2 linked regions of the Shumkonia mesophila genome follow. Each later gene encodes a partner of the first gene's protein in a complex. Links are inferred from orthologs where the notes say so. Each region holds a gene or a part of one and is shown in the gene's direction. Other genes may lie near its edges.

The links.
Region 2: the proteins of ODR01_RS24275 (region 1) and ODR01_RS20850 are in contact, whole or in part, in a solved structure (PDB 1A0O), measured with the Escherichia coli proteins. The link is inferred for Shumkonia mesophila from one-to-one orthologs.

The regions. Positions count from the first base shown.
Region 1 is NZ_JAOTID010000030.1:1,079-7,447, reverse strand. The notes cover bases 2,209-5,016. They hold ODR01_RS24275 (chemotaxis response regulator CheY), read left to right. Parts: upstream 2,209-3,323; coding sequence 3,324-3,710; downstream 3,711-5,016. Other genes in these bases: ODR01_RS24265 (EAL domain-containing protein), read right to left, coding at 4,448-5,016; ODR01_RS24270 (protein phosphatase CheZ), read left to right, coding at 3,734-4,372; ODR01_RS24280 (response regulator), read left to right, coding at 2,404-3,123. Also shown: ODR01_RS24285 (methyl-accepting chemotaxis protein), read right to left, coding at 1-1,394; more of ODR01_RS24265, read right to left, coding at 5,017-6,369. UniProt on the Escherichia coli protein: Involved in the transmission of sensory signals from the chemoreceptors to the flagellar motors.
Region 2 is NZ_JAOTID010000015.1:142,786-148,180, reverse strand. Bases 42-3,474 are described here. They hold ODR01_RS20850 (hybrid sensor histidine kinase/response regulator), read left to right. Parts: upstream 42-424; coding sequence 425-3,274; downstream 3,275-3,474. Other genes in these bases: ODR01_RS20845 (chemotaxis protein CheW), read left to right, coding at 3,271-3,474. Also shown: more of ODR01_RS20845, read left to right, coding at 3,475-3,765; ODR01_RS20840 (PAS domain S-box protein), read left to right, coding at 3,845-5,395. UniProt on the Escherichia coli protein: Involved in the transmission of sensory signals from the chemoreceptors to the flagellar motors. CheA is autophosphorylated; it can transfer its phosphate group to either CheB or CheY.

The DNA.
Region 1 (6,369 bases):
GCGCTGTCGGTATCGCCACGCAGCAGGAAGTCCTTCTCGGCGTGGCGGGCGTCGCTGACGTACTTGATGAGACGATTGGCGTCGCTGGCGGTAAGCAGCTTGGCGGCCATTTCGGTGCGCCCCTTGGCGACCTCGCCGGTGATCATCTGGTATTCGTCTTCCTGGGCCAGACGAAGCTGGGAAACCAGCGCCTCGAACTCGCGGGCGCTGTTGATCATGTCGTCCAGGGCCGCCTTCTTGCGTTCGCCGCTGCTCTCGGCCTGGACGCGGACATCGAAGGCCGTCTTGAAGGCGGCGCCATAGCTCTTCATGGCTTCCGCCGCGTCGTCGAGGGATTTTGCCGCCTCGCCGTTGACGCCAGCCCTGAGGTCTGCCGCCAGCGTGACGAACTTCTGGATGGCTTCGCCGATGCGCTCGCCCAGCCGCTGATCCGCCGACAGCAGGAAATCCTTAGCCGCCAATTGCACCTCGCCCAGGTAGGCGGCGAGACGGGCGGTGCCGTCGCCGGCGACCATGTTCTTGGATTGAAGCGTCGTCAGGCGGGCCTGGGCGATCCGGCCCTGCCGCCCCATGTCGGAAAGGGCGGCTTCGCCAAGCGTCCCCGAATCGCGAACCGAGGCCACCACCTCGATCAGTTTTTCCAAGCCGGCGAGATAAGTCCGGGCGGCGGCAATCACTTGGTCGACCTGGGCCTGGACCTCGGCGTTGTCGAACCGCTTCTTCAGGCTTTCGCATAACTCCAGGGTCTGCGTGATTCCCCGGCGGGCCTGCTGGGCGTACACCTCTTCGCCGGTCAACAGGAAATCCTTTTCGTCGCGGCGGGCGGCGCCGACCATGGCGAGCAGGCGATTGGCGTCTTCCGACTTGACGCGCCGGTCGTCGCGCGTCAGTTCAAGCTTGTCGACCCGTTGCTGAAGGGACTGATAGGCGATCTTCTGGTCTTCCTCGATCTCTCCGGCCAGTTCTTCAAAACTGCCGGCCTCCTGGACCACGGCGGCGAGGGCCTTGTCCTTGCCTTTCTGTAGGTCGGCATACTTGGTGAACGCCGCGTGATAGGCGTCGACCGCCGCCAGCAGGCGGTCGACCATCGCCTTGTCGGCGTCGGATTGGACCTCGGCCCTCAGCTCGGTGCCGAGGTCGTGGATGCGGGCGATCCTGGCGGCGACGGCCTGGATGAACTTCTCGTCGCTGCGGATCTGAAAGTTCTTTTCGTCGGTCCGGGTTTCCAGCAGCGTCCTGACCACGGCATTGGAGTCATTGGCCGCCTTGACCTGCGAGCCGAAATTGGTCAGCCCGCTCCAACCGACGAAGGCGACCCCCGCGGTCAAAACCAGAACGGCCGCGAAACCCAGCGCGATCTTCGCTCCAATGCGGAACTGGAGGACCTTTTGCATCCAGGTCTTGACGAATGCCTTGCTTCCGCCTTCCTCCAGGCGCGAGCTCCCTTTCCCAATCGGTTGCTGCTCTCCCAGAAAGCTCGACCGGTCAAGGGCATCTGCTCGCATTTTCTTCTCCACTTTGCACCAAGACGCCGGTCCCAGGGCTTCACGGAAAAAGCCATTGCCGCGTTTCATCCGGGGGTTGTCGGCGTCTTCTCCATTCTGGACAAACCTCCCGCCGTACCACCAAGGGGCGACGGATCGGTTGAAAGACTACCACGCACGACGACCTTCCCATAGAGGCGAGGCACGGTGATGCCACGCAAAACAGCGGAACGTCGGGATAGGGATCGCCGAGGGAACGGTCTGAAAAGCTTTGGTCTCGCGCAGGAATACGAATCCACGGCTCCAAGACAATCGATCTCTGGCGGGAGAGGGTCCCCCCCGCGTGCAGGGGCAGGCCGGCTTCAAAACGCCATGACAACACGCTATTCTTGGTTGGAAAGGGGTGCCCGAATATGACGAGAATGCCCCAACGTGTTGTCTTTTCTCAAGATCAGCGCACCAAAGATCAAATATACAGATCGGAGTTTCGTTGTAAATAAAGATGTGTTTTCAAAAATGTTGACATTCTTTCATAAATATTTCTATTTTTTTTCGAGTATGTTTCAATTGTTACGATATCCCCTTGGATTGAGGCGGGACTAATTCTCATTCCTATGGGGAGCGGGAGGGACACCGGCGGGGGAGGGGTGGCACGGTTCTTGCCATTGGAAGCGCATTCTGGTGCGGCTACCTTTCGGCACGACTTCGGGGTATTGTGCGTTCGACGGTCGTAAGGTGGGGAAGCCGAAAGCGGGCGGAACGGCGCCCGTGACCGGAGCGTGGGTTCGGAATGGCGCGGGGCGAACGCGTTCGGCGATCAACGCGAGCAGGCGTTTTCCTTTGGTTCCCCAGGCTCGGGGTGATCTGCTATGATCCCGGCGCAGGGTGTCTGCATTATTAGGGTGGGGCCAAAATAGCGATGTCGGAGCATATTCTCGTTGTCGAGGATGATCCTACTGTTCGCAGCTTTATCGAGGAATACCTCGGCAGCCAGGGGTATCGCATGTCCGGAGCCAGGGACGGCACCACCATGCGCCACATCTTTGGCAAGCAGGACGTCGATCTGGTGATCCTGGATCTGATGCTCCCGGGGGAGGATGGGCTGGAACTGGCCCGCGAGATCCGTTCGGAATCGGACGTCCCCATCATCATGGTGACCGGCCGGGCCGACATCGTCGATCGCGTGGTCGGTCTGGAAATCGGCGCCGACGACTACATCCCGAAACCCTTCGAGGCCCGCGAACTGCTGGCGCGGGTGCGCTCTGTCCTGCGGCGCAGCCAGCGTTCGGGCAACCTCCACCATGAAATGAAAGCGGGCCAGAACACGGCGACGTTCGCCGGCTGGCGGCTCGATATGGGACGCCGGCAGCTTTACGCGCCGGCCGGCGAGGAGATCAAGCTGACGTCCGCCGAGTTCGATTTGTTGGCCGCCTTCATCAGTAATCCGGACAAGGTGCTGAGCCGGGACCGCCTGCTGGATCTGGTCTATGGCCGCGAGATGTTTCCCTTCGAGAGGAGCATCGACGTGCTGGTCATGCGGCTGCGCGGCAAGATCGAAGAGGATCGGGCCAACCCGATTTTCATCAAGACCGTTCGCGGCTCCGGCTATGTGTTTACGCCCGAAGTCAAAATCCAATGAATGCCTCTTCCCGCTCCCCCGAAACCGGCGACGACGCGGTCGGCGACGCGCCGATGCAAATCCGGTTGCGGGATGGGGCCTTCTGCCAATATGTTTGGCAAGACTGTACGTTCCGCGTCGACCGTCCAACGGCCTTGGGGAACGTGGAGAATGGGGGAAGGAAAGGTAAGTCTCGAGGCCGTCCTGGAATGGAGTAACAAATGCCTGTCGACAAGAACATGAAGGTCCTCGTCGTGGACGACTATCGCACGATGCTCAGGATTCTTCGCAATTTGCTCCGCCAATTGGACTTTCGCAATGTCCATGAAGCGACCGATGGCACCGAGGCGCTGCTCAAGCTGCGCGAAGGTGGGTTCGGACTGGTCATTTCCGACTGGAACATGGAACCGATGACGGGCATTCAGCTGCTCCGCGAAGTTCGCGCCGACGACAAGCTGAGGCACATCCCCTTCATCATGGTGACCGCGGAGAGCAAGCCGGAGAACGTGATCGCCGCCAAACAGGCGGGGGTTTCGAACTACATCGTCAAACCCTTCAACGCCGAGACGCTCAAGGCCAAAATGGCCAGTGTCCTGGGCGAGTTTTAGGTTCCGCCATGCCGAATAAGAGAGTGGACGTCGCTCGGCTTCTCGAGGAGTTGCGGCGCCGGTATGGAGATACGGTGAAGGTCGAGGAGGTGGCCAAGGTCATTGCCGCGCTGCTGTCCTCCGGTACGCCGAACCTGGTGGGGGTCAGCCGCAAGATCTACGCCGAGCTGGAAGCCCTCAACCGGTATATCCAGTCGGCCAAGGCCGAGATCGCGGCCCTGCGGCCCGACGAGGTGAAGGCCGAGTACCTGCCGACGGCGACGAACGAGCTTGATGCCATCGTCCAGGCGACCGCGGATGCGACCAACGAAATCATGGACGCCACGGAAACCATCGAGCGGGTCAGCGAAAAGCTGGAGGGCGAGGACCAGGACTCCCTGGCGGATGCCACGACCCGTATCTACGAGGCGTGCGGCTTCCAGGACATCACCGGCCAGCGTATCACCAAGGTGGTGAAGGCCCTCAAGGAGATCGAAGTCAAGGTCGACGCCCTGGTCGTTGCCTTCGGCGGCGAATTGGGCGAGATCAAGGGCAAGGAGGCGCAAAAGCCGGCGGCCAAGGCGGCGGCGTCTTCGGACGAGGAGTTGCTGCATGGGCCGCAGCAACCCGGCGAGGGGATCTCGCAGGACGAGATCGACCGGCTTCTGGCCGGATTCAACTGACTGTCCGGGCGCCCGCGGGCGCCCCATGCGGTTCCTGGAGCGGCCGGCGAAAGCCGGCCGTTCCGTTTGCCGGGTTCAGCCGACGGCGCGCTTGGCGGTCTTGTCGGCAAGGCCGGCCGCGAAATCGTCGGCCGACATCGGCTTGCCGTAGAGATATCCCTGGATGAAGTCGCATCCGGCGCCGTTGAGGACCATCGCCTGGCCGGGCGTTTCCACGCCCTCGCCGATGACCTTGATGCCAAGGCAATGGGCCATCGCGATCATGGCCTTGACCAGGGCGGCGTCCTTTTCGCTCGATCCCAGATTGCGGATGAAGCTGCGGTCGATCTTCAGGATCTTGGTGGGGAACTGCCTGAGATAAGTGAGCGCCGAATAGCCGGTGCCGAAGTCGTCGATGGACAGGCTGATGCCCATGCCGTCGAGAACCTCGATGATCCGCCCGTTCTGGGTACCGCACTCGACGAGAAGCCGCTCGGTGAGTTCGAGCTCGAGATGGTCCGGCGGCAAGGTCGTTTCGTGCAGGGTGCGGGCAACGGTCTCGGCGAAGGACACGTCCCTCAACTGGCGGGCCGAGACGTTGACCGCCATGTGCAGGGAGGTGCCGCTGGACCGGTTCCAGTGGGCGGCCTGCCGGCAGGCCTTGGTCAGGATCCACTCGCCGAGGCTGACGATCAAGTCGCTTTCCTCGGCCAACGGGATGAATTCGCTGGGCGGGATCGGGCCCAGTTGCGGACTGTTCCAGCGCATCAGCGCCTCGGCGCCCACCCATCGGCGCGTGGCGGTTTCGACGACCGGCTGGTAGAGCACCGACAGTTCGTCGTTTTCGATCGCACGGCGCAGCAGCGACTGCATCTGAATGCGCCGCCTGGCATCCACGTTCATGCGCGGCGTGAAGTAGCGGCAGGTATTGCGCCCGGCCGACTTGGCCCGCTGGAGGGCCGATTGGGCGTTGCGCAGGAGAACCTGCGGCTCGATGCCGTCGGTGGGAAAGAGCGTCTGGCCGATGCTCGCCGTCAGGATGATTTCCTGACCGTCGATGAAGAACGGCTCGGCCAGCGCGTTAATGACGCGCCGGCTGGCGATTTCGGCATGAATGCCGGCCTCGAGGTCGGGGAAAATGATGGAAAAGACGTCGCCCTCCAACCGGGCTATGGTGCCGCTGTCTTCGATGGCCGCCCGCAGGCGGTCCGCCACCTCGATCAGCACGTCGTCACCGGCGGCGTGGCCGAACGTGCCGTTGATCCGTTTGAAATCGTCGATGCCGACGCACATCAGGGCGACCACCCGGTTGCCATGACGGGCCCGGCCCAGGGCCTGGGACAGGCGATCCATGGCCAGGGCGCGGTTGGGCAGGTCGGTCAGCGCGTCGTAGTGGGCTTGGCGCAGCAGACGCTCTTCGTAGGCCTTGCGGACGGTCAGGTCTTCCTTGACGGCCACATAGTGGGTGATTCCGCCATCCTCGCCCTTGATCGGGGAGATGATGGCGTATTCCCAGAACAGCGAGCCGTTCTTCTTCCGGTTGCAAAACTCGCCCCGCCATTCGCGGCCCTGCTTGATGGCGCCCCAAAGCTCCTGATAGACGGTGTCCGGGGTGTTCCCCGACTTGAGGACGCCGGGGGTCTTTCCGGCCACGTCGGCCAACGCGTAGCCGGAAACCTCTTCGAATCTCGGATTGACGTATTCGATGTGGCCGTGGGCGTCGGTGATGAGGACCAGGGACGAGCTTTGCTCGACGACCTTGGAAAGCTTGCGGAAGGTTTCTTCCGCGCGCTTGCGTTCGGTCACGTCGCGAATCACCGTGTGTACCGCGTAGCCGTTGTCGACATGGACGCGGGCGGCCGTGGCCTCGGCGATGAAGTTCTCGCCATCGAGCTTGCGGTAGGCGCCCTCGGTCAGCGGCATGGCCCATCCCGAGACGAGGACGTTTCGCCGCAGGGCCCGGGCCTTTTCCTGGTGCGCCGGAGCGAGGACGTCGTCGACGGCCATGCCGATAAGCT
Region 2 (5,395 bases), on another replicon or contig:
GCGGCCGCCCAGATCCAGTCGACGGCAGCCGACCTGTCCCGCCAATCCGAGACGCTTCGCGCCGAAGTCGACAAGTTCCTGGCCAACGTACGGGGCGCGTAACCCCCTTCCGTACCCCCCACTCCGCCCACCATCGGCGGGGTGGGGGACGGCCATCGGGCGAATTTTCTTCTTTTTAACGGAAATTGTTTCAGGCTGTCACACTTAGGCGACAAACCGTTACCAAAAACTCCGTCCTAGACATTCTTTCGAAACGTGCGGCCTTTATCGTACCGATGGGATAGAACAGGGCTTCGCCAATCCACCCGACGTTCGCGTGCCGGCGGGAAGACTATCGGGATCGGCGGGTTCGACGGCAACTAGCCGATTGCATGTGGACACGTTGACTCGCCGGAATCCGGTCCGAGGAATAGGGAGTGCAGTGATGGACGATTTATTGACGGATTTTCTGACGGAGACGTCCGAGAATTTGTCGGTCCTGGACGTTGAACTGGTGGAGTTCGAGCGGGATCCGTCGAATTCGGCAATCTTGCAGGACATTTTCCGGCTGGTTCACACGATCAAGGGTACGTGCGGCTTCCTCGGCCTGCCGAGGCTGGAAACGGTCGCCCACTCGGCGGAAAACGTGCTGGGCAAGTTCCGGGACGGCGCGCTGGAGGTGACGCCCGGTTCGGTAACGCTCATCCTGTCCTCGATCGACCGCATCAAGGAGCTGTTGGGAGTCCTCGAGGAGACCGGCACCGAACCCGAGGGCGAGGATGGTGATCTGATCCAACTCCTGAACGCCATGGCGGAAGGCAAGACGGAGTCGCTTCCGACCCCGGCGCCCGCCAAGAAGAAGGCCAAAAAGGAGAAGGAGCAAGAGGCCGCCAGCGTCCCGGTGACGGTGGATGTCGGCTTCCCGGTGGCGGCGGAGTTGCTGGAGGAAGTGGCGGCGGCCGAGGCGGCCGGCATCAAGGCGGCCTCGGACGAGGCGTTGCGCGCGGCAATGGAAGCCGAACGCATGGCGGAAGCCTCCAAAACGGCAACAGCCGTCGAACCGGCGGCCAAGCCGGCGGTCGAAGCGACCGGCGGTGCCGATGAAGTCGACGAGAGCGAGGATGGGGCTTCCGGCTCCGGCGCCTCGGTGGGCAAGCGTTCCGGCTCGGCTACCGGAGTGCGCAAGGAAGCGGAGGGGACCAAGGAGTCGGCGGTCGCCTCGCATTCGATCCGGGTCAGCGTCGGCCTGCTCGAAAACCTGATGACCCTGGTCAGCGAACTGGTGCTGACCCGCAACCAGCTCTTGCAGATGGTCCGCGGCAAGGACGACAGCGAATTCAAGGTGCCCCTGCAGCGCCTGAGCCTGATCACCTCCGACCTCCAGGAGGGGGTGATGAAGACGCGCATGCAGCCGATCGGCAACGCCTGGTCGAAGCTGCCCCGCATCGTGCGCGACCTGTCGGTCGAATCGGGCAAGAAGATCGAACTCCAGATGCTGGGCGCCGACACCGAACTGGATCGCCAGGTTCTGGAGCTGATCAAGGACCCGCTGACCCATATGGTGCGCAACTCGGCCGATCACGGGTTGGAAGGCCCGGCCGACCGCCTCCAGGCGGGCAAGCCCGAGAAGGGGCTGATCCGGCTCAACGCCTATCACGAGGGCGGCCACATCATCATCGAGATTTCCGACGATGGGCGCGGTCTCAACACCAAGCGGATCCGGGCGAAGGCCTTAGCCAACGGCATGGCGACGGAAGCCGAGCTCGAGGCCATGACCGAACAGCAGATCCATCAGTTCATCATGCGCCCCGGCTTCTCGACGGCCGAAAAGATCACCAACGTCTCGGGCCGCGGCGTCGGCATGGACGTGGTGCGCTCGAACATCGAGAAGATCGGCGGCACCATCGAGTTCTCCTCGAAGGAAGGCTCGGGATCGATCTTCACCATCAAGATCCCGCTGACGCTGGCCATCGTCTCGGCGCTGATCGTGGAGTGCGGCGGCGAGCGGTTCGCCATCCCGCAGATCAGCGTGCTGGAACTGGTCCGCGCGTCGGCTCATTCGGAAAGCTCGATCGAACTGATCAACGAGGCGCCGGTCCTGCGCCTGCGCGACCGGTTGCTGCCGCTCGTCCTGCTCAGCCATCTGCTGCGCCTGGACGGCGGCGCCAAGGCGCCGGATCTGGCCCGCGACGAGAAGTTCATCGTGGTCTGCCAGGTCGGCACCTACCGCTTCGGCGTCATCGTCGACCGGGTGTTCGACACCGAGGAAATCGTGGTCAAGCCGGTGTCGCCGATCCTGCGCGAGATCTCCATGTTCTCGGGCAACACCATCCTGGGCGACGGCAGCGTCATCATGATCCTCGACCCCAACGGCATCGCGGCGACGACCAGCGCGGTGACGGTGACCCGCGAGGAAGCGGCCGAGCTGGACGAACGTCACGTGGCCTTCAACGAAGAGGTCACGTCGCTGCTGGTCTTCCGGGCCGGCAACGAGGAACTGAAGGCGGTGCCTTTGGCCCTGGTGGCCCGTCTCGAAGAGATCGACCTCGGCAGCGTCGAGCATTCGCACGGCGTGCCCATGGTGCAGTACCGCGGCCACATCATGCCGCTGGTGCCCTTCAACCCCAGCCACACGTGGGCGACCGAGGGCCGGCAGCCGACCATCGTGTTCACCGAGGGCGACCGTTCAATGGGTCTCGTCGTCGACGACATCATCGACATCGTCGAGGACCGCATCTCTGTGGAACTGAAGGCCGACCAGCCCGGCTTGGTGGGAACCGCCGTGGTGGCCGGCAAGGCGACCGACGTCATCGACACCGCGTTCTATCTGACGCGGGCCTTCAGCGATTGGTTCGGTCGCCCCGGCGGCGGCATGACGCGGGCGGGAGAAGGGCGCAAGGGGCAGCGGTTGCTGCTGATCGACGACAGCCCGTTCTTCCGCAATCTCATGCGCCCGCAGCTGTCGGTGGCCGGCTATGACGTGGTGACGGTCGAGGACGCCGCGGCGGCATTGAAGCTGCGTGACGAAGGCGCGGAATTCGACGCCATCATCAGCGACATCGAGATGCCGGGGATGAGCGGCTACGACTTGGCCCGCGAACTCCGCGCCCAGGGGCCGTGGTCGGCGTTGCCGCTGATCGCGCTCTCCACCCATGCCGGAGAACGCGACATGGCCGAAGGTATGGCGGCCGGCTTTAACGAATATGTGGCCAAGTTCAACCGCGACGCGCTGGTGGCGACCGTCGACCAGGCGATCGCCCAACACGCCCTGCGGGGCCAGGGAGGTGTGCAATGAACGCGCGGACGGCGGTGAAAGCGGAGACATCGGCGGCGACGGCCATCGAACGCGAAACGCGGGAGTACGTGACGTTGACCATTGCCGGGCAGTGGTTCGGCATCCCGGTGCTGACCGTCCAGGACGTGCTGGGCCCGCGTGACGTGGCGCGCATTCCCCTGGCCGATCCGGTGATCGCCGGCTCCATCAACCTTCGGGGCCGCATCGTCACCGTGATCGACATGCGCAAGCGCCTGGCCCTGCCGCCCCGGCCCGACGACAAGCCGGGCATGAACGTCGTCGTCGAGCATGGCGGCAACCTCTATTCCCTGCTCATCGATGCCGTCGGCGAGGTCATGGAAGTGCCGGGCGACAAGTACGAGAAGAACCCGGCCACCATCGATCCGCTGTGGCGCGACTTCTCCGAGGGCATCTATCGTCTCAAGAACCAGCTCCTCATCGTGCTGAACGTCGAAAAGCTGTTCGAAGTGGGAGAGACGAGGTCGAACTAATCTCCTGGAATCAGACCAGGAAAAGCGCAACCGTATCCCAGGCAGTAGGACGGCGGATCGTGCGGTGGGGACAAACACCATGAACAGTCCGATCAGCGTTCTTCTGGTGGGGGGATCGGAAGCCGACGCGGAGGAACTGCTTCATGCGCTGGAAAAGGGCCCCTTCGCTCCGACCGTCCACCGCGTCACCAGCAGAAACGCCTTCCGCAAGGCCCTCGCCGACGGCGAATGGGACGCCGTGGTCGCAGACCACGACCATTCGCCTTTCGGCGGCGCCCCCGTCTTCCAGACCTATCAGGAAGCCGGCAAGGACGTTCCGTTCATCCTGGTTTCCGCCACCGCCGACGCCTCCACTGCGGCGGAACTGGTGGCGGGTGGCGTTCACGACTGTATCGAAAGAAGTCGTCTCGACCGCCTGGTTCCCGCTCTCGTCCGCGAACTGAAGGCGGCCCGCACGCGTCAGAACCATCGCCAGGTCGAGCGGGCGCTGCGCGAGAGCGAGGCCCGCTTTCGCGCCGTCATCGACAACTCTCCGGCCGCCATCGTCGTCAAGGACACCGAAGGACGGCTGCTGCTCGTCAACAAGCAATGGGAACGCCAGCAGGGGCTGAGCGCCGCGGAGGCCGAGGGGAAGACCCTGCGCGATCTGTTCCGCCGGGAAACCGCCGCCATCCTCAACGATCACGACGAGGACGTTCTGGCGACCGGACGCCCCGCCGAATTCGAATACGAAACGGTGGGCGTCGACGGCCTGCCGCAGACGGACATGGTGGTGAAGTTCCCGATCCTCGGCCCCGACGGGTCCGTCGCCGCCATCGGCGCCTCCCATACCAACATCACCGAGAGAAAGCGGGCCGAGGAGGCCCTGCGCTGGTCGGAATGGGACCTGCGCGGCATCCTCGACAACATGGTCGACACCTTCTTTCGCACCGATCGCGAAGGACGCATCATCATGATGTCGCCCTCGGTCGTCGATCTGACCGGATTCGCCCCGGAAGAGATGCTGGGCCACCACTTCGCCAGCTTCTTCGCCGATCCCGGCACACCGACCGACCTGATGATGCTGCTGGACGATAACGGCGGCAAGCTGGACGGGTACGAAGTCATGCTTCGTCATCGGGACGGCACCGAACTGTGGGCGCTGACCACGGCCCGCCGCTATTTCGACGAGGACGGCGACATCGCCGGCATCGAAGGCGTGGCCCACGACATCACGGTCAGAAAGCGCGCCGAGCAGGCGCTGCGGGACAGCGAGGATCGCTTCCGGGATTTCGCCGAGGCCAGCTCGGACTGGATGTGGGAAACCAACCCGGACAATTGCTTCGCGTTCGTGTCCGACCGGTTTCTCGAACTGGTGGGCGTGCCGAAAGAGAAGATCATCGGCCAATCGCCGTTCACGGCCGGCGATCCGATCATCCACCCCGCCGACCTGGTGGCGCACAAGGAAGTGCTGGCCGGCCGCCACCCCTTCCGCGACTTCCAGTATTCCATAAAGGACAGCGGCGGCGGACTGCATGTCATTCGCTTGAGCGGCAAGCCGCGCTTCGGGGCGGACGGCGCGTTCCTGGGTTATCGCGGCACCGGCAACGACATCACCGCCATCGTCGCCGCCGAGGAGCGCGAAACCCTG